3 regions of the Holzapfeliella sp. JNUCC 80 genome follow, and region 1 is predicted to be linked to each of the others. Evidence: riboswitches for the same ligand, from Rfam matches in the RefSeq annotation. Region 1 holds a riboswitch; each other region holds the start of a gene.

Region 1 (10,360 bases):
TCAGATAAAATGGACTTATTGTATGAAGCATTTGGTGAAATTCAAAAAGGCAATCCACAAGAAGTTTTCATGGAAATTTATCGTGAAAGTTTGCAAAGCATCAAGAAATTCAAGCACTTATATAGTGTGCAGTATTTCTTTGAAAATATTTTACCTGAAATGTTATCAGAAGACTTTCCATTTAGAACAAGAGTGATGGAAGTCACAAACTTAATTTTAGAGTAATAAAAAAACACCGCTTTAAGCGGTGTTTTTTTATTGATTCAAGTAGCGTTTTAAGAACTCTTTTGTACGGTCTTCTTTTGGATTATTGAAGATTTCTTCTGGTGTGCCTTCTTCAGCAACAACACCTTTATCCATGAAAACAATGTGGTCAGAAACATCACGGGCAAAAGCCATTTCGTGAGTAACTAAAATCATAGTCAAACCAGTATGTGCTAATGCTTTCATAGATGCCAGCACGTCTTCAACCATTTCAGGGTCAAGCGCACTGGTAGGTTCATCGAACAATAGGACATCTGGTGACATTGAAACGGCACGAGCAATCGCAACACGTTGTTTTTGTCCACCTGAAAGTTGAGCAGGCTTTGCCTTGATGTAAGGATCCATGCCAACTTTTTTAAGTTGTTCCATAGCCATTTCTTCAGCTTCTTGTCGTGAACGGCCAAGAACAGTCGTTTGGCCTACAATACAGTTTTCAAGAACATCTAAGTTGTTGAATAAGTTAAAGGATTGAAAAACCATGCCGACTTTAGAACGGTATTTGGTAATTTCAAAACCGTTACCTAAAATATTTTCACCTTTGAAGTTAATTTCGCCACTAGTTGGATCTTCAAGTAAGTTTAAACATCTTAGTAAAGTTGATTTACCAGAACCAGAAGAACCGATAATGGTTACAACTTCACCCGGTGTAACATCTAGTGAAATATCTTTTAATACGAGATGATTTCCAAATTTTTTCTCTAAGTTACGAACACTAATAATTGAGTCTTGATTAGCCATTAGTTTTTCACCTCTCTTGAATTAGAAGTCACTTGTTCTTGATTAGCCATTAAATTGTAATCTTTAGGACCATTTAATTTCTTTTCGATAAGTCTGAAAATACGTGTAATTGTAAAGGTTAGAACTAAGTAAATAAATGTAATTGTTAGGTAAGTGTGGAAGAACTGGAAGTTTTGTCCAGCAATTGTTGAACCTGTGAAGAATAGTTCAGAAACTGAGATGATGCTCAAGACGGAAGTATCTTTGATGTTAACGATGAATTCGTTAGCAACAGAAGGTAAACTGTTACGAACAGCTTGAGGGAGAATGATTTTTCTCATTCGTTGGAAGTGATTCATTCCTAAAGCACTTGCAGCTTCAAATTGTCCTTCATCAGTTGAAATAATCCCACTACGGATGATTTCAGAAAGGTAAGCCCCTGTGTTAATTGAAACAACAATTAAAGCAGCTAAAGTACGGTCTAAGTTAAGCCCAAACATTTGAGCAGCACCGTAGTAGAATACAGCAGCTTGCACAATCATCGGTGTTCCACGGAACAGTTCGATATAAACAGAAGCTAAGAAACTAGCAACTCTAGTTGCCCAGCGTTTACCACGTGTTTTAGCAAGTGGAATGGTTCTGATAATTCCAACTAACAATCCAATAAAGAAGCCAACGATGGTTCCGATTAATGAGATGAAAACAGTCATACCAGTTCCACGAAGTAACATACCACCATATTGTTGCCAAATATTGATAAACCAGTTACCTTCAGTAGCAGGTTTTGGTTGGTTGTGGATAGCATCTGTCATCATTTTGTCACGTTCATTTTCTGGAACAGTTGCTAGAATTTCGTTAACTTTTTCAAGGTTTGGATCACCTTTGCGTAACCCAATCGCACTTTGTGTTTCTGAAGGGTCTAGGTGGAATCCTTTTCCAGGAGCAAAGTCAATCATTTTAAGGTTAGGGTTAGCACTAGATACGCTAATTCCTTCTGATTTTTCGGAAACATAACCATCAATAGTTTTTGATTCAAGTGACACACGCATTGCTGAAAAGTCTTTCATAGCGGGTTCTTTGATGGCACCTTGAATTTGTTCGATAGCATCATAATGGAAAGTTCCCAGTTGTCCTGTGATTTTAGCACCATTAAAGTCAGCTAAGTTAGTTGCGTTAGCGTATTTGCCAGTACTATTCACAACCATTACAATATTTGAGGTGTAGTAAGCGTTTGTAAAGTCAATAGCTTGGCGACGTTCAGGTGTTGGTGACATACCAGCAATAATCATGTCGATTTTGCCTGAAGTCAAGGAAGGCAGTAGGCCATCCCATTGTGTTTTAACCGCGACAACGTTCTTTTTGCCAAGTCCTGCGGCAATTTTTTTAGCCATTTGAACATCATATCCATTGGCATATAATGATTCTCCATCAATTTTGATGGCCCCATTTGAATCATCTTGTTGTGTCCAGTTGTAAGGTGGATAATTGGCTTCCATCCCTACACGTAAAGTATCACTTTCTTCAGCGTGAACTTGATTAGTTGAAAATCCGGCTAATCCAAGAAGCATCACAATAGCGGAAAAGAAAGTTAAAAGCGGGTTAGCTTTCAAATTTTTCATAAAATTACTCCTTCATGTTTTAATTTAACACAATAAAAAAAACCTTTAATTAATAAAGGTTTTGAGGCATTATGAAATAAATTACTGATTATTAAATAACATAATAGCACTCCTCAGATAGACTGAGACAGTTCTAGTCGTTTGCCGACTAGACCCAGAAGACTTGTTGTGTAGGCAACAAGCTTTCTTCGGCGATGATCCTGCCTTAGTTGGTCTTTGTGAACTACACACTCGCAACTAATTAGTGATGACCGCAACCTCTATTGCATTTCTTATTAAATTTACCTACATATGATACCCTTAGAATAGTTTATTGTCAACGAAAACCAGGAGGAAGCCGATGAAAGTTCAGATTTTCATTTCCCATCCAGATGTTAATAATTCTGTTACACAACAATTTTTCAAATCAACACTAGCTTTAGCGGATGCTGAAGTTGAGGTAACTGTATTAGATGAAGAAATGATGCAAAACCAACAATTTAATATTAAGCAACATCAAGAAAAGATTTTAGCTGCTGATCACGTTATTTTCCAATTTCCATTATATTGGTATTCAGCACCTTACTCACTTAAAAAATGGCAAGATGATGTTTTTACAAATCAGTTTGTCAATGAGTTAACCCATCTTAACCATCTCAAACAAAAAAGCTTGTCTTTGGTGATTAATACAGGACAGCCACAAAAAGATTTTCAACCTGGACAAAAATCGCAATTTAGTTTGAACGAAATTCTCAGACCTTACCAGGTTTTTGCTAATGAGTTAGGTTTTACTTATTTAACCCCATTTATTGTGTATCAGTTTGCTTATTTAAATGAACAACAACTCTACCAATTGTTAGTTGGTTACTTAATTCATGTGGAATTGATTAAACCAAGTTTTGTGGATAAGGGTCAATTTTTACTTAACAAAATTAGACAAAATATTAACTTAAACGACAATATTCAGTTGCAGGCTGTTGTTGATACGATAGATGAACAATTGACTGATTACAAAGATCTAAGAGACGCACTAGATGAGGTGAAGGACAATGAAGAATGATTGGATGAAGGCCATTATTGAAGAGGCCTCAAAAAGCGAAAATAATTATGAAAAACGTGCATTGTTGAGTTATCTCGATCAATTTCAACATCAACTAGAAGTTCGCCATGATTTAGCAGAAGGGGAACTTGATGGTAGATTGTGGAACCATGAACAATGGTAAACAAAAAAGACTGACAATTGTCAGTCTTTTTTTGATTAGTCGCCCCATTCTTCAACAGCTTCGTTGATTGAGCCGCCTTCCCATGAAAAGTCGTTGTACCAAAGTGAACGTTTTTCTTGGTTCATGCTGTATAATTTTTGCATATCTTGAGCAGATAATTCAAAGTCAAAGATGTCAGCATTTTGTTGGATACGTTCTTCATGAACAGATTTAGGGATTGTGATAATACCGCTTTGGAAGTTCCAACGTAGAACAACTTGAGCAATTGTTTTGTTGTATTTATCAGCAATTTTTTGTAGTTCAGGATCAGTTAGAACAGCGCCACCGCCAAGAGGTGACCAAGCTTGTAAATGAATACCATGTTGTTGGTTGAATGCTAAAATATCACGTTCTTGAATTAGTGGATTGTATTCCATTTGGTTAACAGCTGGAATAATCGTAGCGTGATCAAGCAAGTTTTGCATACGTTCGTTGTCAAAGTTTGACACACCAATTGCACGAGCTTTACCAGCTTTGTAGATTTCTTCAACTGCACGCCATGTATCCACGTATTTACCAGTTACAGGCCAGTGAACAAGTAGTAAATCAACGTAGTCAGTTTGTAGACGTTCTAATTGACCATCGATTGCGTCAAGTGTTTCTTGGTAACCTTGGTCACCACCGAAAACTTTAGTTGTTAAAAAGATGTCTTCGCGGGTTTTGCCAACAGCTTTAAGTCCTTCAACAAGACCTTCACCAACTCCACGTTCATTTCCATATTGTTTAGCAGTATCAAACATTTCGTAACCATGTTTTAAACCTAGCATAACTGCTTCTTTTGCTTGAGTGTTGTTAGATTTCCAAACACCAAGTCCCATTTGAGGAATACTTGTACCATTATTTAAAGTGATACGTGTAGATAAATCGAAACTCATAAATTGAATCCTCCTTTAATTTTTCACTTCTATAAAAACATTTCAGGTTAATAATTTCAAATAAAATGTTTATAAAATAGCTGTTTCACATGAAACTTTTAAGCATTTATCACGAAAAATTCATATTAAGTTGATAGGATATACTTGAAAAAGTAGGTGAAAAATTGTGTATTCATTTTTGAAATTTTTGTTTAAATTAGTAATTGAACTTTTAATTTTAGGTGGATTTTGTTGGTTTTTGTTTACCCAGGTTATTAATATCGGTATTATAAAAGGGCAATCAATGGAAAAAACATTATATGATGGCCAATACACGATTTCTGTGAAAATGATAAAACCTAATCGTGGGGATGTTGTTGTGATTAAGTCACCTGATAACCCTCAAGTTCGCTATATAAAACGCGTGATTGGCATAGGTGGAGACACTATCCAAGTTAAAGATAATCAATTGTATATTAATGGTCAGTTGACTGAAGAGCCTTATTTAGCATCTGATGTCAAAACGGAAGATTTTATCTTAGGAGATTTCACAGGGCGTGCTCACGTTCCTTATGGCTGCTATTTTGTGATGGGTGATAATCGTTCAAATTCATTAGATAGTCGGTCTTTTGGTTATGTGACACCAGATAATTTAGAAAGTGTCGTCAAATTAATTGTCTTTCCATTTCAAGATTTAAAAATTGTCTAATAGTGAAAGAGGAACAAGATGAGTACTAAAAATTCAGTCGCAGTTATCGGTAGTTTAAATCGAGATGTTATTTTACAAATCAATGAGTTGCCACTTGCAGGTGAAACAATTCAAACCCAACAAGCTATCAGTTATGCTTTTGGTGGTAAGGGCTCTAACCAAGCTGTTTCATGTGTTCGAAATGGCAGCAAAGTTGCGATGGTCGGTTGTTTAGGCCAAGATGGGCATGGTAATCAATTCAAAGAAATGCTTCAAAGAAACAACATTAATTCACAATTTGTTAAACAATTAGCCAACGAAAATACAGGACAGGCTTATATTTTATTGCAAAGTTCTGGTCAAAATTCGATTGTGGTATCAGGTGAAGCTAATCGTTTGCTAACTCCTCAAATGGTACAAGAAAGTCTACCTGTTATTCAGAATTCGGACTTTGTTTTAGCTCAATTTGAAGTTCCACTAGCTGCTATTGAAGAAGGATTTGCATTGGCTAGAGCTAATCAATCTAAAACCGTTTTAAACCCAGGTCCAGTTATTGAAGCAGACTTTGAACAACTCTATTCTTTGACGGATATTATTATTCCAAATGAAACGGAAAGTGAAAAGTTAACGGGTATTAAGATAACCGATGATCAAACACTAGCTGAATCTGCTGACTTTTTCCATCAAAAAGGGATTGAAGTTGTCATTATTACTTTAGGAAAAGAAGGCGTTTATTACGCTAATGCAAAGACAACTCAATCAGGCAAAATTAAAGCACACGTCGTTAAAGCTATTGATACAACAGCCGCGGGAGATACTTTTATTGGGGCATTGCTTTCTCAGTTAAAATTAGATTATTCTAATTTAGAAGAAGCCATCAGTTATGCCAACTTTGCTTCTTCATTAGCTGTTCAAAAATTAGGCGCAGTTGATTCAATACCAACGGAAGCAGAAGTTAAATCCAAAATAAAAAAAGCTTAGCTAATAGCTAAGCTTTTTTTATAATGTATGACCATCACGCAAACAATAATTAATATTATAGCGCTTGAAAACTTCTTTTGGTGATAATTGATAGAGTGCTTGCATGTTTTCGGGATTCATATCAACATCTTGTAGCACAAATGATGCTTGATGATCTGTTTTATCAATACCAACTAAATAAGTTGTATTTTGTTGACTAATAAGCTCACTTGGATTCCACAATTCAAATAATTGTGATAAGTGTTGATGATTAAGCTGACGTTCAGATAAAACAGGGGAGACAGACATTGTTTGGTTTAATGCGGGCAATTGAACACCCATATTTTGATAAAATTCTGTAACAGCATTAAGTCCCTTAATAATGGCCCCACGTAGTTTGCGGTTTGTGTCGATTGTGTTTTTGTGCATGGCTTTAAGTAGTTTTTCAGCTGCCTCAAAAGCCAATGGGTAAGTGTGATGTAAAGTTGTGTTTCGTGTTTTAAATCCTTCACAAAAAATAAATGTGTCTAAGATTTGTAAAGCACGTGATAACTTTAAGAAAGCACTATCATCTGGTTTTTCTGCAGGAATAACAGCTAAAACACGTGTCAAAATTGCCTGTTGAACTTCATAAGTTAAAACATCCAAATCTTTTAGAGCTGGGATAATTAACTGGTGGATTGCACAGGTTGTCGTGAAATCGCCAACTTCACTGATTACCTGTGATAAATTATTTTGGTTTAACGGAAAAGCGAGTGAGGCATTAACAACGTTTAAACCATGTTGTTTAAGGTGTAGTAGTTCATGTGCGACACAAAAGTTTAAAAATTCTTTTTTTGGAACGTGGATTTCATAAGTATCAGCACTGATTGGTTTTGTGAATGAAGCTTCTGGATCCAGTCCTTCTTTATGGTCGTCATTGACTTTAATAAGTAATTTGGCATTTAGTAATGTTTCAACTTCTGTTAATAAAGCTGCGACATTAGGATATAAATCAGTAGTCAAAATTTTTCTCCTTGTTCTTAAAATTCTTCATATACTGCAGGATCTTGATTCTTTTGACGGCCATCTGGTCGGTCTAAGTTACAAATACGGTCAACTTCTTGTTGCGATAATTCAAAGTCGAAAATGTCTTGGTTTTGTTCTTGTCTGAGTTTTGAACTAGACTTTGGAATTGCAATAACATCTAGTTGAAAAATCCATCTTAAAATAACTTGATAAACAGATTTGTTATACTTGTTAGCCAATTCAGTTAAAACAGGTTCATCATTTACAAAACTTGTACGATGTAGTGGACTCCAAGCTTGTGTAATAATGTCATTTTTGGCATTGAACTCACGTAGTTCAGGTTGTGAGAAGTAAGGGTGCAATTCAATTTGGTTAATTGCGGGGTAAACGCCTGTTTCTTCTTTCAAGACGTCTAAGTGTTCAGGCAAGAAATTGCAGACACCAACTTCCTTGATTAAGCCTTCTTTTTGAGCATCAAGTAAAGCTTTGAAGGCTTCTACATAAAGACCTTGTTTTGGGTTAGGCCAATGAATTAGATAGTAATCAACATAATCAAGGCCTAAATTAGTAAGGGAAGTTTGAAGTGCTTGTTTGGCATCCTCATATTTTTGAAAGCGACCAGGTAATTTTGAAATAACCTGAATATCTTCTCGTTTGAGCCCACTTTCTTTAATAGCCTGTCCAACTTCGCGTTCGTTTTGATAGTTATAAGCAGTATCAATCAAACGATAACCACAGTCGAGTGCTGACTTAATACTAGCCACACCATCTTCTCCGGTTAATTTGTAAGTCCCAAAACCTAATGCGGGAATTGGGTTATTGTTATAAAGTGAAAAATTAGGAATCATCAAAAACCTCCTTAGTTTAATTTATCTGGCAAACTGTTTTTATAAGAAACAGTATTTGGTTGATCGGCTGATAAACTAGTTAAAATAGTAAAGCTGTTATTAGTTGAATACGGTATTTTGAGACCAGGTGAATTATCATCGAAGTCCTCTAAAACCGTGATTGTTTTTCCTTGTGTGTTAACTGAAAATTGACCGGATTTAATTTTGACCATTTGACTATTAAATTCTTCAAAACTTCCATCAGGGTTGTAGTTAACGTAGTCAATAGTTTGGCCATCACTTGAAATACGAGTCCAAGTTCCGATTAACGATTCAGATGGATATTGTGGCGCAATTTTAAGGCTATTTGTCATATAAAACGATGAATCTACAGTCGTGACATCGGTAGATCGTGAAAATGTGCCTAAATTATCTACAGAGACTTTAGTATCGCCTTCGTTGAATCTAAAATAAAGATAAGTTTCACCAGCATGTTGAGCAAAGTACGATAGCTTTAATAGGAGAACATCATCATATTCACTAGCTACCAAGTATGATCCAGACGCTTGATAATCTGTGTTTTGAAAGGTATAGGTGCCATTGCTTTTAAAAGAAAACGAGATGTTAGATCCAGACCAATTCCCAACAAAACGATGGTGCTTGGCTTCGGGCGTAGGGGTGGACGATGAGAGATTATTGATTGCGGAAGAATTAGATTCCGATACGATTTCTTGACTCATCATTGCGACTTCTGTTTCACGTTTTTGGCCTAAGTTTGATAGTAGCATAAATAACAATCCGGCCAAAATAATGATAGTGGCAAAGACAGCAAGAACGATTTTTTTTGATTGGCTAAATTGGCGCAATACATAACCTCCCTTCAATACTATTATTTATTATCTCTAAAAAAACCCTATTTGTAAAATAGGGTTTTAAAGTATAGGCGATAATAAACGTGAGACTTGTTGTTTTAGTTTTAGAGATTGTGATTGTTGGTTAATCATATTTTGAGTTAGAAGTGTGCAGTCTTTCATATCATGCTTGAAGTGTTGAGCAAGTTGACTACTGATTTTTTTGTCATAAAAGAATGCATTAGCTTCAAAATTAAGCATATAACTTCTGAAGTCTTGATTCATAGAACCAACTGTTGAGAATTTGTCATCCACAATGACTGTTTTAGCATGTAAGAAGCCGTTATTATAAATATAAATTTCAATGCCATATTTAGTTAGATAGTTAGCATAGTATTGTGTTGCACGATAGATAAAGGGATGATCGGGCTTGCAAGGAATCATAATCTTAACGTCAATTCCTGAACGAGCCGCAATAACAAGTGTCGAAATCATTGAATCGTCTGGGACAAGGTACGGTGTTTGAACCCATATTTTGTGACGAGCAATATTCATTAATCGAATAACACCATTTTTCAAAAAGTCTTCTTCTTGTTCAGGACCATCAGAAATGATTTGCACAGCGGCATTATCACGACTATTTAAACTAGGCTTTGGAAATAATTCAGGTCTAAATTCAATTTTGTTGTTTTTATCTTGAATGGAGGCATTAAAATCTAAAACAAATCGTTCTTGCAGTAGTAGTGTGGCTGGTCCTATGATGCGAACGTGGGTATCGCGCCAATAGCCGAATTTTTTCTTTCGTCCTAAGTATTGATCGCCAACATTAAACCCACCAGTCCATCCAATTTTACCATCAATAACGACGATTTTCCGGTGAAGATGATAGTTAAGTCGATATTTACGAATCATATTACGTGAAGTGATGAAAGGCACGACAATACCACCTAGACGTTCGAGATTATCGAAAAAACTGCTACTATTTCCAACAGACCCCCAAGGATCGTAAATCAGTTTAACTTCGACACCTTCACGTGCTTTATCTTCTAGTAGTGTGATAAAGTCATGACCAATTGAATCGTCATAGAATGAGTAGTACTCGACATGAACACTATGCCTAGCTTTAATAATATCCTTGAATAGGTTCTTGAATTTAGAAGCACCATCAGTAAAGAAATTGACATCATTTTCTTTTGAGAGTGGATTTTTATGATTGTAATTGAAATAGTCGACCACTAAACGTGCTTCTTGTGTTGTGTCATTTGGATTATCATAGTTGAGACTTTCTTTCTCTAACTCTTTAGCATAGTCTAAGCCAACTTCTTTTTGTG
Region 2 (10,360 bases), 360 kb from region 1:
CGTAGCTATCGGAATTGGTGGTTCTTATTTAGGTGCTCGTGCTGCTATCGATTTCTTAAATAATGCTTTTTATAACTATGCACCTGATCGTAAAGTTCCTGAAATTTACTTTGCAGGTAACTCAATCAGTGGTAGTTACTTACACGATTTAATCGAACAAATCGGTGACCGTGACTTTAGTCTAAACGTTATTTCAAAATCAGGAACAACAATGGAACCTTCTATTGCTTTCCGTGTATTGAAAGACAAATTAGTTAAAAAATATGGTAAAGAAGAAGCTGCTAAACGTATTTATGCAACAACTGACCGTGAAAAAGGTGCCTTAAAATCAGAAGCTGATGCAGAAGGTTACCAAACATTTGTTGTTCCGGATGACATTGGTGGACGTTTCTCAGTATTATCTGCTGTTGGTTTATTACCAATTGCTGTTGCTGGTGCTGATATCGATCAATTGATGAAAGGTGCAGCAGACGCTCGCTCAGAATATACAGAAACAGACCTTAACAAAAACGAAGCTTACCAATATGCTGCATTAAGAAATATTTTATACCGTAAAGGTTATACTGTTGAATTGCTTGAAAACTACGAACCAACTTTACAATACTTTGGTGAATGGTGGAAACAATTAATGGGTGAATCAGAAGGTAAAGATCAAAAAGGTATTTACCCTTCATCAGCCAATTTCTCAACAGACTTGCACTCACTTGGACAATACATCCAAGAAGGTCGTCGTGACTTAATGGAAACTGTTATTAAAGTTGAAAAACCTCGTTTTGATGTTGCTGTACCAAGCGATGAACAAAACTTAGATGGTCTTTCATTCTTAGAAGGTAAAACAATGAACCATGCTAATGAAAAAGCATACGAAGGTGTTGTTTTAGCTCATACTGACGGTGGTGTTCCAGTTATGACTGTTTCTATTGCAGATCAAACAGAATACACATTAGGTTACATGATTTACTTCTTCGAAATCGCTGTTGGTATCTCAGGATACTTAAATGGTATTAACCCATTTAACCAACCAGGTGTAGAAGCATACAAGAAAAACATGTTCGCTTTATTAGGTAAACCAGGTTTTGAAGAATTAACACAAGAATTAAACGATCGTCTATAATTAAATAGAACAATCTAAAAAGGATTTCGCGTAATGTTCGTGAAATCCTTTTTTTAATGTTGGTTATAGTGTATTATTGAATTACAAATAGATAAAAGGAGAATATTAAATGTCATATAACAAAAAATATATGGAATTAGCCGCGAAAGAAGCGCATTCAAATAACTTAACAAATGAAGGTGGTCCTTTTGGATGCGTTATCGTAAAAGACGACGAAATTGTTGCAACTGGACACAATAAAGTTTTATTAAACAATGATCCAACGGCTCATGGTGAAGTAACCGCAATCAGAAATGCTGGTCAAAACCTTGAGACATTTGATTTGTCAGGATGTGAGTTATACACTTCAAGTGAACCTTGTCCAATGTGTTTAAGTGCTATTATTTGGGCAAACATTAAAACGGTTTATTATGGTAATAGCGCCGTAGATGCTGCTGATATTGGTTTTCGTGATGATTACATTTATAAATTCATTGAAGGTGGAACAAAAGATAAAACTGTCATGGACTTACAACAACATGATAGAGAATTGACTATTAAAAGTTTTGAAGAATTTGCTGCTGATCAAGACAAAACAATCTATTAAATTTAAACAAATTAAAATTTATTGTTTTGTTCGAATTAAAATTATGGTAAACTTTATCGAGAATTTTTATAGTTAGGAAAGAAGTATGCACACTAATTTAGAATTATTAATCGTATTATCCATGGCATTGATTGTACCAATTGTAATGGCAAAGTTTAAAATAAATAATGTTCCTGTTCCTGTCGCTGAGATATTGATAGGAATAGTTCTAGGGAAAGGGCTTTTGAATATTGTTCAAATGACCCCGACGCTAAACCAATTATCCTCCTTAGGTGTTATGATATTGTTATTCTTAAGTGGGATGGAAGTTGACTTATCGATATTTAAACGGCGAAGTAAAGCTGAGAAAGCAGGACAATCATTTTTTAAAATGCCTCTAGGGATGGCGGTTTTATCAATTATCTCAATTATTGTGCTGGCATTAGGCTACAGCTTACTACTAAGTTACTTTAATATTTTTTCGGAATTTTTATTTGCAACAATTTTATTTACCACAATGACAATTGGCATGATTTTAGTTGCACTAAAAGATAAAAAACTTGAAAATACTAGTTATGGACAAACCCTGCTTCTAATTGCAATTCTGGGTGTTGTTATCCCATTAATTGAAATTACTTTTTATATGACATTTAAAGGTGCCAGGGGAGCAATACTTTGGTTATTCCCACTCGTATTTATAGTGGCATTATTATTATTGAACGTCAAAAAAGTCCATCAGTTTTTTGATAAAATAGACAAGTCAACAACACAGTTAGATATTCGGTTAGCTTTCTTTTTAATTATTGTATTAGTTACAGTTGCTGAAAAGACAGGTGTTGAAAATATTTTAGGGTGTTTCTTAGCGGGGTTGGTCATGAAATCACTTAATCCAAGCGAAGAAACAAAGCAAAAGTTAACCTCAATTGGATATGGATTCTTTATTCCAATATTTTTCATTTCAACTGGATTAAAATTAGACTTAAAAAGTTTAGTGAGTGATCCTAATACGCTGATGTTGATTCCTATTTTCTTCTTTGGATTTATGTTGACAAGACTTCTAATTGTACCAATTTTGATGCAAAAATACTCATTCAGACAAGCACTTTCAGGTATGATGTTGACAACAACAACTATTACATTGATTGTACCCAATGTTACACTGGGTCAAAGTGCAAATATTATTGATGCAAAGCAAGCAGGTGCTTTTATTCTAGCGGCTGTTATTACAACAATTGTTGATCCAATTGTATTCTCGAAAATATACCCACAAAAAAAACAAGCAGATTAGTCTGCTTGTTTTTTCATTTGTTCAATAAATTTTAGATAGCTTTTCTGTTCTCCTGTTTCACTAACAGTGGCGTGATTGAATTGACGCTTGAATAAATCATCTTCAGAGATTGTGATGTTATGAGTGTGAGTGGCGTTGCCGATTAACTCTATCCAAAAGTCATTGTTAGATTCTTTGTGAACAATCGTTTTAACGACACCACCTGGATTATAAACAGTTATTTCATCTGAAGGAAAAGAATCGATACCTTTATGTAAAACATAAGCAAGAGAAGTCGCAGACATTCCAGTACCACAAGCATTTGTGAAGCCAACACCGCGCTCAAATGTACGAACAAAAAGCGTATTATCTGATAGTATTTTTCCAAAATTGACATTAACACCATCAGGGAAATAATCATTTTTTTGATTGAGTTTTTTCCCTAATGTTTCAAGCGTGTTATTTAAGTCTTCATCTGTTTGAACAAAACTAATTAAGTGAGGATTAGGGACCGCGATAGCATAGAAATTTAAATGATCATTAAATTCTGGAACGGGTGAGTTGAGTAATTGTGTTGTTCCTAGGTTATGAAAAGGGAAGTAATAGTTATCAAAGTGGACAGGTGAGATTTCTACACCAAACGCGGGAACGTTTTGAGCCAGGCTGTCTTGTTTTTTAACAGTTAAATTTGCATTAGCTGTTTCGACTTTGAATTCAGATTCTTGATATTTTTCGGCTAAATAACGCGCAACCGTACGCAATCCATTGCCACACATAGATGCCTCGCTGCCATCGGCATTAATGACGCGCATCTTGCCTAAACAATCGGTATTTTGAGATTTTGAGACGACTAATAGACCATCGGCCCCCTCCAAAAAAGATTCTGTTAGTTGCTGCGTAAGTGCGATGATTTGGTCATCTGAGGGATTAAATGAAAGTTGATCTACATCTAAAATAAAAAACTGGTTAGATGAACCGTGAACTTTTTGTAATGTAATCATTGTTAAACTCCTAACTAAAAAAATTATGATAAATATAGTCTATTGCTAAATCAGCATCGGCTTGTCTAGTTCCGAGCATTACAGAAATTCTTGAGGCACCTTGATTAATCATATGAATGCCAATATTATTTTGAGCCAGTGGTGAAATGACACGATCTAAGACACCAATGTTATCTTTCATACCTTCACCAACAACCATGATAATGGCGTAATCATTAATCCATTGCATTTCGTCTGGTTGAAGAGTGTTTTTAATCTCTTGACAAAGTTGTTTGATTTTAAGGTCTGTAAGCTGGCTTTTATCAAAGATAATTGTCAAATCATCGATACCTGAAGGCATATGCTCATAAGAAACATTATAGCGATATAAAATCTCTAGCAATTTTAATGTGAAGCCAACTTCTTTATTAAGTAGGTAACGGTGGAGGTATAAAGCAGCAAAACGATCAGAACTAGCTACACCTGTTATTAAATGTTCTGGCTCAAAATCATTTTCAGGAACAATAAGTGTGCCCGGTAAATCAGGATGGTTAGTGTTTTTAACATTAATAGTAATTTCAGCTTCAATTGCTGGGATAATGGCTTCATCATGGAATACTGAAAATCCAGCGTAAGAGAGTTCACGTAATTCACGATAAGTCATTTTATTAATGGCATATGGATTTTTGACAGTATTAGGGTTTGCTGCATAAATTGCATCAACATCTGTGAAATTTTCATAGCAGCTGGCATTGAAGCCTTTTGACAAGATAGCACCTGTAATATCTGAGCCACCACGTGAAAAAGTGGCGATTTTATTGTCTTTAGTGATGCCAAAGAATCCAGGTACAATTAAAAGCTCATCACCAACATCAATTGATTTAATGTTGTCGTAAGTTTCATCTAAAACTTGTGCGTTATTAGCTGAATCACTAACATAAAATCCAAATTTTTCCGGATCTAGAAATCGAGCTTTAAGTCCTAGATGGTTCAGAATCAACGTTATTAGCTTTGCGTTTAATCGTTCACCATGAGCTTTAAAACAAGCCATTAGATAGTCGTTGTTTTCGAATTTTTCATGCTTTAAGTTTTCGATTTTTTCTTTAATGCTTTGCAATTCTTCTTCTTCTAAATCAAAGTGGTTTGCGATTTCAACGTAGCGGTTGAATAGCTGTTCAGTGATTGATTCAGTAGGCTTTTTTTCGATTGTAAGTGTAGCGTATTTGATTAATAAATCTGTAACTTTCGTATCAGAAGCACTTCTTTTTCCTGGGGCTGAAGTCACAACAACTTTGCGACTTGAATCTTGTTTTAAAATATTAATAACTTTCTCAAACTGTTGTCCTGAAGCTAGCGAGCTTCCGCCAAATTTAACTACTTTCATAAAAATTCCCCTTTAGCTTTCTTTTCAAATGATAAGTAAATTAAATTTAACATGCCTATTTTAAATTTCAACACCCAAATCCGACTAATACATGTTGTTTTAAAGGTCAATATATGGAAATAAATAAAAATAAAAAAATTTTTAAAAAATAATTAACCTAAGGGTTTGACTTTTGATTGGTTTTATTATAATATTTTAATCACATCGAAGAGGTTGCAACTAACATTATTAGAAATAACTAGTCTTCTGTTAAGACAATCATGTTATTTTGAAAGGGGAAGTTGCCGAAGCTAGTACTTAAGCAGATAAGTATCGGCTGGGACATGATTGAACAAGTCATGGACTGTCGCAGTAATTGCGGAGAGCTATCGACAAACGAACAATCATGATGAATGTGAAACTTTCAAAGGGTTCTTTTGTTATTTTAGATAGCAGAAGAACCCTTTTTATATAGTCTTGGAGGAATTTTCGTTATGGAACATAATTTTAATTTAGTCACAAATGCGAATCATCATTTAGAAATAGGCGGAATCGATACTGTTGATTTGGTTCAAAAATATCAGACGCCATTAGTTGTTTATGATATTTCAAAAATCAAACAACAAATTGCAGGATTCAAATCGGTTTTTGAGCAAAACGATGTTGAATATGAAATTAGTTATGCTAGCAAGGCATTTTCATGTTTAGCCTTATATGAATTGATGCAAAAAGAAAATCTACATCTGGATGTAGTATCTGGTGGCGAATTATTCACCGCGCAACAAGCTGGATTTGATTTATCAAAAATTAGTTTTCATGGCAATAATAAATCATTTGATGAAATCAAAATGGCTGTCGATGCGGGTGTAGGTGTTATCGTCCTTGATAACTTTCATGAGATTGAATTGCTATCGTCTTACTTGATTGATACCCAGCAACAAGCTGATGTGATGTTGAGAATCACACCCGGAATATCAGCACATACACATGACTATATTCAAACTGGTCAAGAAGACAGTAAATTTGGCTTTGATTTAAATTCTGGTCAAGCTGAAGAAGCTTTGACAACGGTTTTAAACAATCCTAACTTGACTATGAAAGGATTCCATTCACATATTGGATCACAAATATTTGAAGTTAACGGTTTTGAAATGGCAGCTGAAAAGCTAATTGATTTAGCCAATGATTGGTATCAAAAATACAGCTATCAACCCGATGTAATTAATGTCGGTGGTGGTTTTGGAATTGCTTACACAAATGACGATAAACCGCTAGCACCTGAGGTATTTGTTGATGCAATCATCAAAAAAATCAAAGAAAAAACAGCAGATTTTGGTTTAAAAATGCCAGCGATTTGGATAGAACCTGGAAGATCGATTGTAGGACCTGCAGGTTATAACTTATATACAATCGGTTCTCGTAAAGAAATCCCAGGAAAATCTGCTTATGTGAGTGTTGATGGTGGTATGGGAGACAATATTCGACCAGCACTTTACCAAGCAGAATATGAAGCTGTAATTGCTAATAAAATGGATCAAGAACCAGTAGAAAATGTCCGTGTGGCAGGTAAATATTGCGAATCAGGAGACATTTTGATTCAAAAAGCAGCTTTTCCAAAAACACAACCGGGTGATATTGTTGCAATGATTAATACGGGTGCTTATGGTTACTCAATGGCATCAAATTATAATCGTAATTTAAAACCCGCAGTTGTTTTTGTTGAAAACGGAAAAGATAACTTAGCAATTAAAAGACAAAGTTACCAAGACTTAATCAAATTAGAAAACAGTTTATATTAATTATCAAAAAGGAGACTATATAATGGAAAGAAAAAGCGCACAAGAAATTATTAACTTTATTGGAAATGCCGAAAAACAAACACCTGTTAAGGTTTATATCAAGGGACAATTAAGTGAGATTGATTTTCCAAACACAATTAAAGCTTTTGTAGAATCAAAAACAGGAACATTATTTGGTAACTGGGCTGATGTTGAACAAGTCTTAGCTGATAATCAATCTTTAATTACAGAATACGAAATTGAAAACCACATGAGAAATTCAGCGGTGCCACTATTAGATATGAAGAAAGTTAATGCACGTATTGAACCAGGTGCTATCATTCGTGACCAAGTTTATATTGGAGATAACGCTGTTATTATGATGGGGGCTTTAATCAACATTGGTGCTGAAATTGGAGAAGGTACGATGATTGATATGGGAGTAATCCTAGGTGGTCGTGCAACTGTTGGTAAGAATGCTCACATTGGTGCCGGAACAGTTTTAGCGGGTGTCATTGAGCCAGCATCAGCAACGCCAGTTGTGATTGAAGACGATGTTGTGATTGGGGCTAATGCCGTTGTGATTGAGGGCGTTCGTGTTGGTAAAGGTGCTGTTGTTGCTGCAGGTGCAATCGTAACTAGAGATGTTGAACCGTACACTGTTGTTGGGGGCGTACCCGCAAGAGTCTTGAAAAAAATTGATGATCAAACTAAATCAAAAACAGGACTTGAAGAAGCATTAAGAAAAATGTAAAAAACTTGAGGGGGAAAGTTAAATGTTGTCACAGACGCAAAGAGTCGCTATTAGAAGAGAATTTCATCAGTATCCAGAACTTGCTTTACAAGAAGTAGAAACCAAGCAAAGAATTGAAAAAATTATTGCTGGCTTCAAACAAGACTTTTTGAGTTTTAAGCATTTAAAAGAATTGCCAACTGCTTTGCTTGTTCATGTTAAAGGAACTCGTCCTAAACGAACAATTGGTTACCGAGCAGATATGGATGCACTTCCTGTTACTGAAAAGACAGGACTTGAATTTACTTCTAAGAACGAAAATAAAATGCATGCGTGTGGTCATGATATTCATTTAACTGTCGCTCTAAGTATTTTAAATTATTATGCTGACAATCCACCTGAAGACAACTTAGTATTCTTTTTTCAACCAGCCGAAGAAAGTGAAAATGGTGGAAAGATAGCTTATGAACTAGGTGCTTTTGAAGGGAAATGGCGTCCAGATGAGTTTTATGGATTACATGATAATCCAGATTTAGAAGCAGGTGCAATCGGATGTTGTCAGGGAACATTATTTGCTGGAACGACCGAAGTTGATATTGAACTCAAAGGAAAAGGTGGTCATGCAGCGTTTCCTCATACAGCTAATGACATGGTAGTGGCTAGTGCTTACTTAATCACACAACTACAGACAATTGTTTCAAGGAATATTAATCCACTAGAAAGTGGTGTGTTAACATTTGGAAGAATTGAATCTGGAACGATTCGAAATGTTATTGCTGACAAAGCTTTAATTCAGGGAACCGTTCGTGGATTAACTCAAACGATGATAGAGTCAATCAATGATCGAATTAGAACGATTTGTGAGTTTACAGCTAAAAGCTTTGACGCTGATGTTGAAGTTTCACTCAATCAAGGTGGTTACTTACCCGTTGAAAATGATGATGAATTAACGGCACAGTTCATTGAATTTATGACGCAAAGCGAAGACGTGAATTTTGTTGAAACAACACCCGCTATGACGGGTGAAGATTTTGGTTATTTGCTTTCAAAAATTCCAGGGACAATGTTTTGGCTAGGAGTAGATGATTCACATCCTCTGCATTCAGAATATTTTTCACCAAATGAAGAAGCCTTAAAAACAGCACCAGAAAATATCATCAGTTTTCTGAATTGGAGAATGTCTAGATAATAATATAATAGGAAGAAGGATTTAACATGTTAACTAATGCGACTATTTTAACAGCGATTATTACCCCATTTGATCAAAATGACCAAATTGATTTTGATGCACTAGAAACGTTAACTGAACATTTACTTGAAAATGGATCAGAAGGATTTGTTATAGGTGGAACAACAGGTGAGACAGCCACTTTAACACACGATGAAAAAATTGAGCTTTATCAAAAATTTGTCAAGATGGTTAAGGGTCGTGTTCCAGTTGTGGCAGGAACAGGGAGTAATAATACACAACAAACGATTGAGTTTACTCAAAAAGTTCAACAAATTGATGGAATTGATGCAGCATTAGTCGTTGTTCCTTATTACACAAAACCTAGTCAAAGGGGTATTCGCGCACACTTTGAAATGGTAGCTAATCAAACAGCACTTCCTATTATTATCTATAATATTCCTGGAAGAACCGGTGTTTACTTAGAAAATGAATCAGTTATTGAACTTGCGCAACATCAAAATATTATTGGTGTTAAACAATGTGGACCATTGGAAGATTTGGCAGAATTAGTTGAAACACTACCTGAATTTTTAGTTTATACGGGTGAAGACAATCAAGCGCTAGCTGCTAAAGTGTTAGGAGCTCAAGGTGTTATTTCGGTTACATCTCACATTTATGGCAGTGATATGTCAGCGATGTACCATGCGTTAGAAGCGGGAGATGTTAAATTAGCCGGAACAATTCAACGTCGCTTATTACCAAAGATGCAAGCATGCTTTATGTATCCTTCACCAACACCTGTAAAAGCAATCTTGAATCAACAAGGATTCAGTGTGGGTGGTTGTCGCTTACCAATGGTACCGTTAGATGAAGCAGAAAAAGAAAATTTAGCGTTGAAATTAGGGTTATCAAGAGATGCCTTAACAAAAGAATTATCAAAGGAGATGTCAGTAATTGATTAAAGTATTTGTTGCAGGATTTACTGGAGAAATGGGTAAAAACACCATTAATATGGTTTTAGAAACCGAGGGCGTTGAGCTAGCCGGCGTATTTGCGCCAAGTGCTGCTCATCAGTCACCTGCTGATTATCACTTGCCTGATAGTACGCAAGTCTATAGTCAATTAGAAGAAATTAACTGTGAGGCTGATGTGTGGGTTGATTTTACATTGCCAGATGTGGTTAATGATAATATTCAATTTGCTATCAAGAAAGGGATGCGACCTGTTGTTGGAACAACAGGATTAACAGCTGAACAAATTGATAATTTAAATGACTTAGCTCAAAAGAATGGATTAGGTGGTTTGATTGCACCTAACTTTGGGATGTCGGCTGTATTATTAATGAAGTTTGCTAAAGAAGCTGCTGCCTACTTTCCAGATGTAGAAATT
Region 3 (10,360 bases), 480 kb from region 1:
TTGAAAATGACTATCAAAAGATGCTTGAAGAAAAAGGCGAAGAGAATCTTTGGCAACTTTTATTAGAAAAAGACGCAGTTTCAGCAGAGAAAATTCCTAAAGAAAATCATAGACGAGTCATTAGAGCATTAACTGTGATTAAAGTAACAGGGCAGTTATTTTCAAAACAACAAGAAACGCTGCCGCTTAAGTATGATGCTTTATTGTTAGGACTAAACACTGAAAGGCAAGTCCTATACCAAAGAATTAACCAAAGGGTTGATCTCATGATGTCAGAAGGGTTACTCGATGAAGCAAAATTAGTTTATCAAAATCAAAATCGAATCTATCAAGCCAAACAGGCGATTGGCTATAAAGAGTTCTTTGATTATTTTGATAATAAAATTACTTATGAGCAAGCAGTTGAACAACTAAAGCAAAGCTCAAGACGTTATGCGAAAAGACAATTAACTTATTTTAGAAATAAATTACCAATAAATTGGATTGACCCAATCGAAAAAGATGCTTGCTATAACAGTGTTTTTGATAAAGTTAAAAATTGGTTAGAAAAATGATGTCAGAAAACCTGACATTAGAGGTTGTGTATCTTAAAAAGGGCTGTTATTCTATTGATGTGTTGATGAGGTATTAAAAATGGATGAGATAAAACAAAGAAAAGCGCAGCCATTATTAAAAATTTCGGTTGTGATGGAGTTGACTGGGCTAACAGCTCGTCAAATCCGCTATTATGAAGATCAAAAACTAATTGACGTTTATCGTACAAAAGGTAAACAGCGATTATATTCATTGAATCAAGTTGATATTTTGTTAATCATTAAACAACATTTGAGTGATGGCTTCAATATTGAAGACATTCGAGCATATTTTGATAGTCAAAAACGTCAAAAGAAAGCGGTTAATGATAAACAAGCTCGACGGTTATTATTTGATGAAATGATGAATAATAGTCCTTTTGGTTCATCCACTCAGCACTACTAAATTTTAAAAGTTAAAGGTTAGTTACGACGGAGGAAAAAGAATGTCAAAGGCATACACAAAACAAGAAATTAGAGAAATTGTTGAACAAGAAAACGTTAAATTTTTAAGATTAATGTTTACAGACATTAATGGTGCTATCAAAAATGTTGAAGTGCCAGTTAGTCAACTAGAAAAAGTTTTGAACAACGAAGCTGCTTTTGATGGCTCTTCAATTGATGGATTTGTTAGAATTGAAGAAAGTGACATGTTATTACACCCTGACTTATCAACTTGGTTGATTTTCCCATGGGAAGTAGAACACGGTAAAGTGGCTCGCTTAATCTGTGATGTATACATGCCAGATGGTACACCATTCAAAGGTGACCCTCGTTACAATCTTCGTCGCGTTTTAAAACAAATGCAAGATAAAGGTTACTCAGCATTTAATATTGGACCTGAACCAGAGTTCTTCTTATTTAGATTGAACGAAAACAACAAACCATCTCTTGACTTGAACGACCAAGGTGGCTACTTTGATTTAGCACCTGTTGATTTAGGTGAAAACACACGTCGTGATATTGTTTTAGAACTTGAAAAAATGAATTTTGAAATTGAAGCTAGTCACCATGAAGTTGCACCTGGACAACATGAAATTGACTTCAAATACACTGATGCTCTTGAAGCAGCAGATAAAATTCAAACTTTTAAATTAGTAGTTAAAACTGTTGCAAGAAAACACGGTTTACATGCAACATTTATGCCAAAACCTCTACAAGGAATCAATGGATCAGGAATGCATATTAATATGTCACTATTCAAAGATGGTGATAATGTATTCTTTGACGAAAATACAGATAACCAATTATCTAAAAAAGCAATGTACTTCTTATCAGGTATCTTGAACCATGCAAAAGCATTGACAGCTTTAAACAACCCAACGGTTAACTCATACAAACGTCTAGTACCAGGGTTTGAAGCACCTGTATACATTGCATGGTCAGGTACAAACCGTTCACCTCTTATCCGTGTTCCTCAATCACGTGGCCTTGGAACTCGTCTTGAATTAAGAAGTGTTGATCCAGCAGCTAACCCATACTTAGCTATTGCAGGAATCTTATCAGCTGGTCTTGAAGGACTTGAAACTAAAGAATTACCAGTAGAATCTGTTGATCGTAACATTTACCACATGACAGATGAAGAACGTCGTGAAAACAATATTACTGATCTTCCAGGAACATTGAATGAAGCGGTTGATGAATTCGCAAAAGATGTTGTCATCAAAGAATCATTAGGCGAACACTTAACACAAAGCTTTATTGATTCTAAGAAACTTGAATGGTCAGCATACCGTCAAACAGTTTCTGAATGGGAAAGAGACCAATACATGGAATTGTACTAAAATTAAAAGCTATCTAAATAATTCAGATAGCTTTTTTTATTTTGTCGATAAAGTTTGTGATTGAAGGATGGGTTTCAAATTTTTGATAAATGAGATAAAAGTGTCTAAAAAATGGAGCCCCTAGTTCTTGAAACATAATGGTGTTATCAATTGCATCTAGACTTACAATGGATTTACCAATCCCTTGTTTCAAAAAATCGACAATTAACTGATTATTTTTAACAATAATACTGTTTTTAGGTACAATATTATGATTGTTCAGATACTTTTTAGTGTAGTGATAAACGCCAGAACCTTCTTCTCTGAGCAACCATGTATCAGATTTAAGATTACCGGCCAATACTAATTGATCTGTTTTTATTTTTTCAGTAACAATCAAATTATGATGAACAGGTTTTTCGACGATACCAAAAGCCAAGCGATGATTTAACACATCGTCTAAAATTTCTTTAGAGTTGTGTACTTCAGCAGCTAAATTATACTCGTTATAAATAGCAGAAGGTAACTGAGATAATAACTGAGGAACAAAGGTATGCGCGCTAGTTTGCGAACACGCGAATAATAAATCATATTTTTTGGGATTATCACTAATATCGGTTTGAATAGTTTGCCATTCTTTCAAAATTTTTGTGGTGCTTTGATATAATCTGGTGGCATTAGGTGTTGGCTCTAGTTTAGCTTTACCATTTCTAATGAATAATTGCGTATTTAGTCTTTCTTCTAGCTGTTTAACGTGTAATGAGAGGCTAGGTTGAGAAGAAAAAAGTTGTTCAGCTGCTTTTGAAAATGACAAAGTTTCATACACAGCAACAAAGGTATGCAGTAACTTGAACATAAGAGTCCTTTCTTTTTGCTATTAAGGTTACTAATAGTATATATAGTTATTATCTATTAAACAAATATTAACATTAATGATGTGATATAGTTATGCCTGTATCGAAGGAGAGGAAAACATGAAAATCAAAAAATCTTTTTTACCAGGTATTGCAGTAACGTTACTTGTTTCTATTATTGCTAAATTTTTAGCCGTTTATTTACCTTTTATTGGAGCAGAATCTTTGGCCATGTTGATGGGGATTTTGTTAGGTAATACTATTTTGACACAACCTAAGTTAAATTCAGGTGTTAAATGGTCAGAAAAATACCCTATTGAAATCGGAATTGCACTGCTCGGGTTAACCGTAACACTTAAAACCATAGAATCATTGGGAATTAATGGGATTTTATTTATTGTGTTACAGATGGTGTTGACTATTATTGTAGCGATTGTGCTAGGGAAAAGAGTCTTTAAGGTATCGAAAAAATCGTCGCTTTTAATGGCTGCAGGTAATGCCGTATGTGGATCAAGTGCAATAGCGGCTGTGTCGCCAGAAATCAAAGCAAACGATGATGAAAGACGGACTGCAGTAGCAACAGTTAGTTTGGTCGGAATTGTCTTATTAATTGTTTTGCCAATCATTGGGCCTGTTGTGCTCGGTAAGCAAGACTTACTTTTAGGTGCATTAATTGGAGGAACTGTCCAATCTGTGGGACAAGTTGTGGGGACAGCTTCCTTAATTAATCAAGATGTTACGACATATGCGACATTGTTCAAAATGTTGCGAGTGATTTTGCTATCAGTAGTTGTCATTAGTTTTGCAAGAATGGCTCAGGGAGCAAGCCAAAAAGAGCCACAAGCCAAAAAGTCAGTTAAGCAATACATTAAAGTACCTTGGTTTATTTTAGTGTTTGTTATTTTTATTTTGATTAATAGTTATGTTAGTTTGCCAACGCAATTAACGCATACTGCAAAAGAATTGACCGGTTTCTTTGGTATTATTAACCTTGCAGGTATCGGGCTAAACTTGAAGTTAAAAACAATTAAAGATTCTGGTAGTCGTTTCTTGGGCTATGGGCTGTTGATTAGTTTAGTGCAAGTTGTCGGAGCAATTATCTTAATTAAGTTACTATTCTAATTACTTATTATTAGTAAAAAATTAAACAAAAATGAAATACAAGGTTGAATTACACAAAAAAATAACTTATAGTTAATTTAGTAGAAGAGGTCGCAGTTGACAATAGCTAGATAACTCGCTATCACAATAGCATTAGTTACTCTAGTGAGGGGATATTGCCGAAACGTCAAAGAGTTGTGACGATTTGATGTTGGGGTATGGTTGAACAAATCATAAACTGTCATAAGCATAAAACTTATGGAGCGCTATCGACAAATTGATATCTAAGACGGTTTAGATTCTTTTGTCTGCCCAGACAAAGGAATCTTTTTTTGTCTAATATTTTAAATAGCCACTCTTCTGAATAATAATTTACGGAAATAGGAGACTGTTATGCCAGATTTATCGTCAAAATTAAGTGAAACGTATAACGAAAAATTAGACTTAGTTAATCCATCAGGGATTAGAAGCTTTGATCAAAAAATCTCAGCTATCCAAGATATTGTAAAACTAACAATTGGAGAGCCTGATTTAGATACACCCGAACATATTAAAAATGCTGCAGTAGAAAGCATTCAAAATAATGATTCTCACTACTCAGCTCAAACAGGTAAATTAGAGCTTAGAAAAGCAGTTTCTGATTATTTAAAGCGTCAACAAGGTTTAAATTATAATCCAGAAGATGAAATAATCGTGACAATTGGTGCAACAGAAGCAATTTATGCCACTTTTGAAACGATGTTAAATCCAGGTGATAAAGTGATTGTGCCAACACCGACATTTGCACTTTATTTTCCTATTATCGAGTTGCTAGGTGCACATCCAATTATGGTTGACACCTCACAAACAGGCTTTCAATTAACACCTGAAAAATTGGAAGAAGTGATTAAAGAAGAAGGGCCTTCAGTTAAAGCAGTTTTACTTAATTATCCAAGTAATCCAACAGGGGTTGAATACGATAAAGAAACCGTTACGGCTCTAGCGCAAGTTATTGAACAGCATGATATTTTTGTTGTTACAGATGAGATTTACTGTGAATTAACTTATGACGTTGATCATTTTTCAATTGCTAAGTTATTGCCTCAACAATCCATTTACATTAATGGATTATCTAAATCTCACGCTATGACAGGATATCGAATTGGTTACGTTTGTGGACCGAGAGAATTCATGTCAAAAGTTGCTAAAGTGCATGCTTTCATGGTGACTTCACCATCTAATCCTGCCCAAGTTGCAGCAACAGAAGCGCTTAATCATGGTGATAATGATGCGATTGAAATGCGTAAAATCTATCAAAAGCGTCGTGACTTAATTGTTGATGAATTAACAAGTATGAACTTTGAGATGGCTAAGCCTCATGGTGCGTTTTATCTACTTGCTAAAATTCCAGCATCATGTACACAAGATTCTTACCAGTTCGCACTAGAATTAGCTGAACAAGCAAAAGTTGGTGTCATACCTGGAAGTGCATTTGGTAAAGGTGGACAAGGCTATATTCGTTTTTCATATGCAGCTTCTGAAGCTGATATTCAGCTAGCGATGGATCGTATTCGTGATTACCTTAAAACAGTCAGATAACTAGTAATTAAAATCAGGAGGACAATCAATTGACAGACAGAATGATACCAAACGTAATGGGAACTCAACATCCAGATAACGCTAACATTCCGTTCTTTAAAAAGCATCATAATCCATTTGTTTCAGCTTTTGAAGAAATCGATGAAGCTTATGCTAACTTTTCAACTTTAGATGCCGATGAATACATGTGGGACTGGGAAGGAAAGCATGCTGATTCTTCTGTTATTAGCCGTTTGTATACTAAACAATACGACTATTTCAAAAACCATGAACTTGGTGACGATAAATTTTTAACGTTTAGATTACCTAACATTTGGGAAGAAAAAGGTTATAGTTTAATGCAAGCTATGACAACTATGATGCTGGCAGAAGATTTTGCAGACGATTTAAAATTTAAAAAACGTCCGCTATTTGAAGCGGTTCTGCCAATGACGAAAAGTGCAGATCAACTGATTGCTATGGAAGATAAGTTTGCATCACTTGCACAATTCAAGAATAAAGAATTTGAAAATACACATCCTAATAGCGACCAACTCCAAATGATTCCACTATTTGAAAGTTTTGAAGCGCAGCTAGATGCTCCTGAAATTTTAAAAGAGTATATGGCGATGTACAAAAAACACTTTAACCGCCCAATTGAGTATTTACGTGTTTTCTTAGCAGGTTCTGATTCTGCGCTTTCAAATGGATTTTTAAACAGTATTATTGGAAACAAGCTAGCATTATCCAGACTAGGTGCATTTTCAAAAGAAAGTGGTGTACCAGTTTATCCAATTGCTGGGGTAGGAAGTACAATCTTTAGAGGGGGACTTTCTCCTCAATCTGTTGATCGTTACCTTGAGGAATTCCCAGGACTTAAAACAGCAACTGTTCAATCGGCCTTTCGTTATGATTATCCAATTGATGAAGTCAAGTCAGCAATCGACAAATTACGTAATGGGTTACGTCAAAGTGAGTTTAATATTGTGAATTCAGCTGACGAAGCAATTTTACTTGAAATCGCAGCAAAAACAGCCAAAGAGTACCACCATACACTAGATCCATTGATTAATGACTTGCAATCTGTTTTTGATGCCTTTCCAAAACGTCGTGACCGTCATCAACATGTGGGGATGATTGGCTATTCTCGTGATGTTGATGGTTACAAAATGCCTCGTGCGATTACGTTTACTGGTTCTTTATACTCGGTAGGGATTCCACCAGAAATTATCGGATCAGGACAAGCATTGAGTAAATTATCAAAAGATGAATGGGCAACTTTACAAAGCTACTATCCAAATATGAAACGTGACTTTGAACATGTATTAGGATTTTATAGTCCAGAAGCAATGGCAGTCTTAAAACAAATCAATCCAGAGTTTGGTAAGATTGAATCCGATGTCGCAGATTTAACGAAACGTTTTGGTATTGAGGCTGGTCCAAAAACAAAAGAACAAGCTCAGCATTCTCAACTAGCAACAGATTTAGTCAGCATTTCAGATAAAGAAGTTCAGACTTTATTGATTGAAAAAATGAGTAAACTAAGAAGATTCTTAGGCTAATAAAAAAGACATTTGCAAAAGCAAATGTCTTTTTTGTTGCGTTATTAAATTAAATAAATTGAATAATTGACATTAAAATTGGAACAACGATGATAAATAAAACGGTACTTGTTGTCACAATATTAGTTGCATATTTAACATCCCCATGAGCTTCATTAGCCAAGATAGGAAGAACAGCAAGCATAGGTGTTGCTGATTGAACAATTAATGTTTGAGAAGCAAGGGTTGGTAAATCAGCACCCATACCTCTAACAGCTGTTAATACTAAAATCATAACAATAGGTGAGACAATGAATCTACCTAGTAATGCGACAATGGTATCACGGTCAAAACTGATACTTTTTAGTCCAGCATCAGCTAAAACAATCCCAATGTAAATCAATGATAAAGGTGTTACTAAGTTACCAACATAAGTTAATGCAGAACTAACAAATGAAACTTTCATAATTGGAATGTTTAATATTAAAAAGACAAGAGCTACTAAGAAACCGATTAGAGGCATTGGTAGAACTTTTTTCCAATCAATTTGACGTTTGGCTTTTTCTTGAGGTTTAGTTGGGTCATCATTTGAAATCAAGAAGACACCAAATGCCCAAGTTGAAACGGTATTGACAATATAGTAGACCAAGAAGAAGGTCATACTTTTATCGCCAAATAGAGCAATGTTCAAAGGTAAACCGATAAATATTGTATTAGCATTAACGATTGCATTGATGAAAACGCCTCGACGTCCGGGACGAACTTTCATAATTTTAGCTAGTGCAAAAGCAATAATATAGCCAATGATTACACTAATAAAAGCGTAAACAAGATACAGAGAAAAACTTGATAATTGGTCGCGAGATAAGCGGCTCAATACTGAAACAAAGATTGAAGCTGGCAATGCAATGTTTTTGATGAATTTTGAAATGGTTCCAGCAAAATTATTGTCGAACCATCCTGATCGTCTAAGAATGTAACCGAGTACCATAATCAAAACGACGACGAGAACGCTTTGAATTGAATTCCATAAAACTGCCATTTTAAAACTACCCCTTAATGTTGAATTTAGTCATTATTAATATCTTGATATTCAGGTGTCCATTTCATATCAGCTACAGCTTTTTTGACATCTTGAATAGGTTCTTTATTTAGACCTTGGTCAACGATACTTTGAGCAACAACTTCTGCTAATTTTTGTGAGAATTCTGTAATTTTTGAAACAGGAGGTAAGACAGCTGCACCAGGTTTTGAAGTGTCAACAATTCCACCTAAAGCATGACAAGCGGCAGATAATGTTTCTTTATTAAGTAATTTAGCTGTTGAAGCAATCAAACCAAATCCTAAACCTGGGTACATCAAAGCATTATTACCTTGTCCAATTTGGTAAGAAACGCCGTTATAGTCCACATCTTCTGCTGGAATACCCGTTGCAACTAATGCACGACCATCTGTCCATTTAATTAGGTTTTCGGCAGTTGCTTCAGCTAATTTGGTTGGGTTTGATAATGGGAAAATAATAGGACGTTCAGTATGATCAGCCATTTCTTTGACAATAGTTTCGGTGAAAGCACCGGGTTGAGTAGAAGTTCCAATCATAATTGTAGGATGTACGGCTTTGACGATAGCTTCTAAGTTAGTTAATTCATCAGCATTGGTGAATTCGCTACGTTTTCTGGTGAATGGTTTTTGAGCTGGTGTTAAATCAGCTGTATCTTCAAATAATAAACCTTGTTTGTCAACGGCATAGAAGTGTTGTTTAGCTTCTTCTTCAGTTAAACCTTCTTGCATTAATTCGTCCATAATTTGGTTAGCAATTCCCATACCAGCAGTTCCAGCACCGAATGTTAAGATTTTTTGATCTTTAATGCTTTCTTTTGAAATATTTAATGCACCTAAAATACCAGCAAGTACAACCATACCAGTTCCTTGAATATCATCATTGAAGGTTGCAATCTTATCTTTGTATTTATCTAAAATAACTTGGGCATTTGAACGACCAAAGTCTTCCCAGTGTAATAGTGATTCAGGAAATAGCTTTTGTTCTGCTTGAACAAATTTGTCAATCGCTTCATAGTAACGGTCGCCTGTGATTCTTTCGTGGCGGTTACCTAAGTATAAGGGATCATCTAATAGTTTTTGGTTGTTAGTTCCTGCATCAATGCCGACAGGAAGAACTTGTGAAGGGTCGATACCTGCGGCAGCAGTATAAACCATCAATTTACCGATTGCGATGTCAACACCGTTAACACCCCAATCACCCATACCAAGAATTCCTTCACTATCTGTCACAACAACTAAGCGGATATCACGACCACCAGCTGCGTTTCTTAGTGTATCTTCGATATCTTCAGGCGCATCAACAGAAACGAAGGCAGCATTTTGAGGATTTAAAAATAGTTCATTATATTGTTCAATAGAATCTGCAACTACGGGATCATACACAATAGGCATAAACTCAACAAGATGGTCATCCATTAAACGATAGAATAGCGTTCTGTTTTCGTTGAATAGTGTCATCAAGAAAATACGTTTTTCAAGTGGTGTTGTTTTGCTTTGAAATTGAGCGTAGGCTTGTGTTGTTTGTTGTTCAAGCGTTTGAACTTGGCTAGGAAGTGTACCAGTTAAGCCTAATTTTTGGCGTTCTTCTTTTGTGAAAGCTGTTCCTTTATTTAAAAAAGGATTATTTAAAATAGATTGATTATGTAACATTTTGATGTTCCTTTCGACTATAAGTATTAAATTAAGTACGAGTCTTATCCTAGAACTGTCAAAATATTATAGTCAAACTTGTGATATACTATAAATTAATTTTATAGTATCTGTAAAAACACTGTCATAATGGGAGTTAATGATGAACCTTAAACACCTCGCTTATTTTCAAGAAATTATTATTCAAAAAAATTTTTCAAAAGTGGCTGAAAAATTTGAAGTGAGTCAGCCGACAATTACAACAGCTATTAAAAATCTTG

What was found. Region 1 has a riboswitch for lysine ahead of JNUCC80_RS00340 (ABC transporter permease subunit). Riboswitches for the same ligand answer to the same signal wherever they lie in the genome.
Region 2: linked by a shared signal. The riboswitch ahead of lysA (diaminopimelate decarboxylase) and the one ahead of JNUCC80_RS00340 (ABC transporter permease subunit) in region 1 are both predicted to bind lysine.
Region 3: linked by a shared signal. The riboswitch ahead of JNUCC80_RS03815 (aminotransferase class I/II-fold pyridoxal phosphate-dependent enzyme) and the one ahead of JNUCC80_RS00340 (ABC transporter permease subunit) in region 1 are both predicted to bind lysine.

Annotation. Positions count from the first base shown of each region.
Region 1 is NZ_CM132205.1:64,283-74,642, forward strand. It holds gene JNUCC80_RS00330 (YfbR-like 5'-deoxynucleotidase) at 1-225, shown strand, start outside; gene JNUCC80_RS00335 (amino acid ABC transporter ATP-binding protein) at 256-1,002, opposite strand; gene JNUCC80_RS00340 (ABC transporter permease subunit) at 1,002-2,600, opposite strand; lysine riboswitch at 2,697-2,871, opposite strand; gene JNUCC80_RS00345 (NAD(P)H-dependent oxidoreductase) at 2,941-3,639, shown strand; gene JNUCC80_RS00350 (hypothetical protein) at 3,629-3,802, shown strand; gene JNUCC80_RS00355 (aldo/keto reductase) at 3,838-4,716, opposite strand; gene lepB (signal peptidase I) at 4,883-5,404, shown strand; gene rbsK (ribokinase) at 5,423-6,364, shown strand; gene JNUCC80_RS00370 (hypothetical protein) at 6,383-7,348, opposite strand; gene JNUCC80_RS00375 (aldo/keto reductase) at 7,366-8,199, opposite strand; gene JNUCC80_RS00380 (hypothetical protein) at 8,211-9,044, opposite strand; gene cls (cardiolipin synthase) at 9,111-10,360, opposite strand, start outside.
Region 2 is NZ_CM132205.1:425,670-436,029, forward strand. It holds gene JNUCC80_RS02150 (glucose-6-phosphate isomerase) at 1-1,114, shown strand, start outside; gene JNUCC80_RS02155 (nucleoside deaminase) at 1,224-1,700, shown strand; gene JNUCC80_RS02160 (cation:proton antiporter) at 1,786-2,967, shown strand; gene dapF (diaminopimelate epimerase) at 2,964-3,947, opposite strand; gene JNUCC80_RS02170 (aspartate kinase) at 3,958-5,310, opposite strand; lysine riboswitch at 5,511-5,686, shown strand; gene lysA (diaminopimelate decarboxylase) at 5,784-7,088, shown strand; gene dapD (2,3,4,5-tetrahydropyridine-2,6-dicarboxylate N-acetyltransferase) at 7,111-7,821, shown strand; gene JNUCC80_RS02185 (N-acetyldiaminopimelate deacetylase) at 7,844-8,989, shown strand; gene dapA (4-hydroxy-tetrahydrodipicolinate synthase) at 9,016-9,933, shown strand; gene dapB (4-hydroxy-tetrahydrodipicolinate reductase) at 9,926-10,360, shown strand, end outside.
Region 3 is NZ_CM132205.1:750,626-760,985, reverse strand. It holds gene miaA (tRNA (adenosine(37)-N6)-dimethylallyltransferase MiaA) at 1-554, shown strand, start outside; gene JNUCC80_RS03835 (MerR family transcriptional regulator) at 634-978, shown strand; gene glnA (type I glutamate--ammonia ligase) at 1,019-2,356, shown strand; gene JNUCC80_RS03825 (LysR family transcriptional regulator) at 2,379-3,191, opposite strand; gene JNUCC80_RS03820 (YeiH family protein) at 3,310-4,311, shown strand; lysine riboswitch at 4,388-4,567, shown strand; gene JNUCC80_RS03815 (aminotransferase class I/II-fold pyridoxal phosphate-dependent enzyme) at 4,684-5,868, shown strand; gene ppcA (phosphoenolpyruvate carboxylase) at 5,925-7,409, shown strand; gene JNUCC80_RS03805 (AEC family transporter) at 7,459-8,430, opposite strand; gene JNUCC80_RS03800 (malolactic enzyme) at 8,457-10,100, opposite strand; gene JNUCC80_RS03795 (LysR family transcriptional regulator) at 10,243-10,360, shown strand, end outside.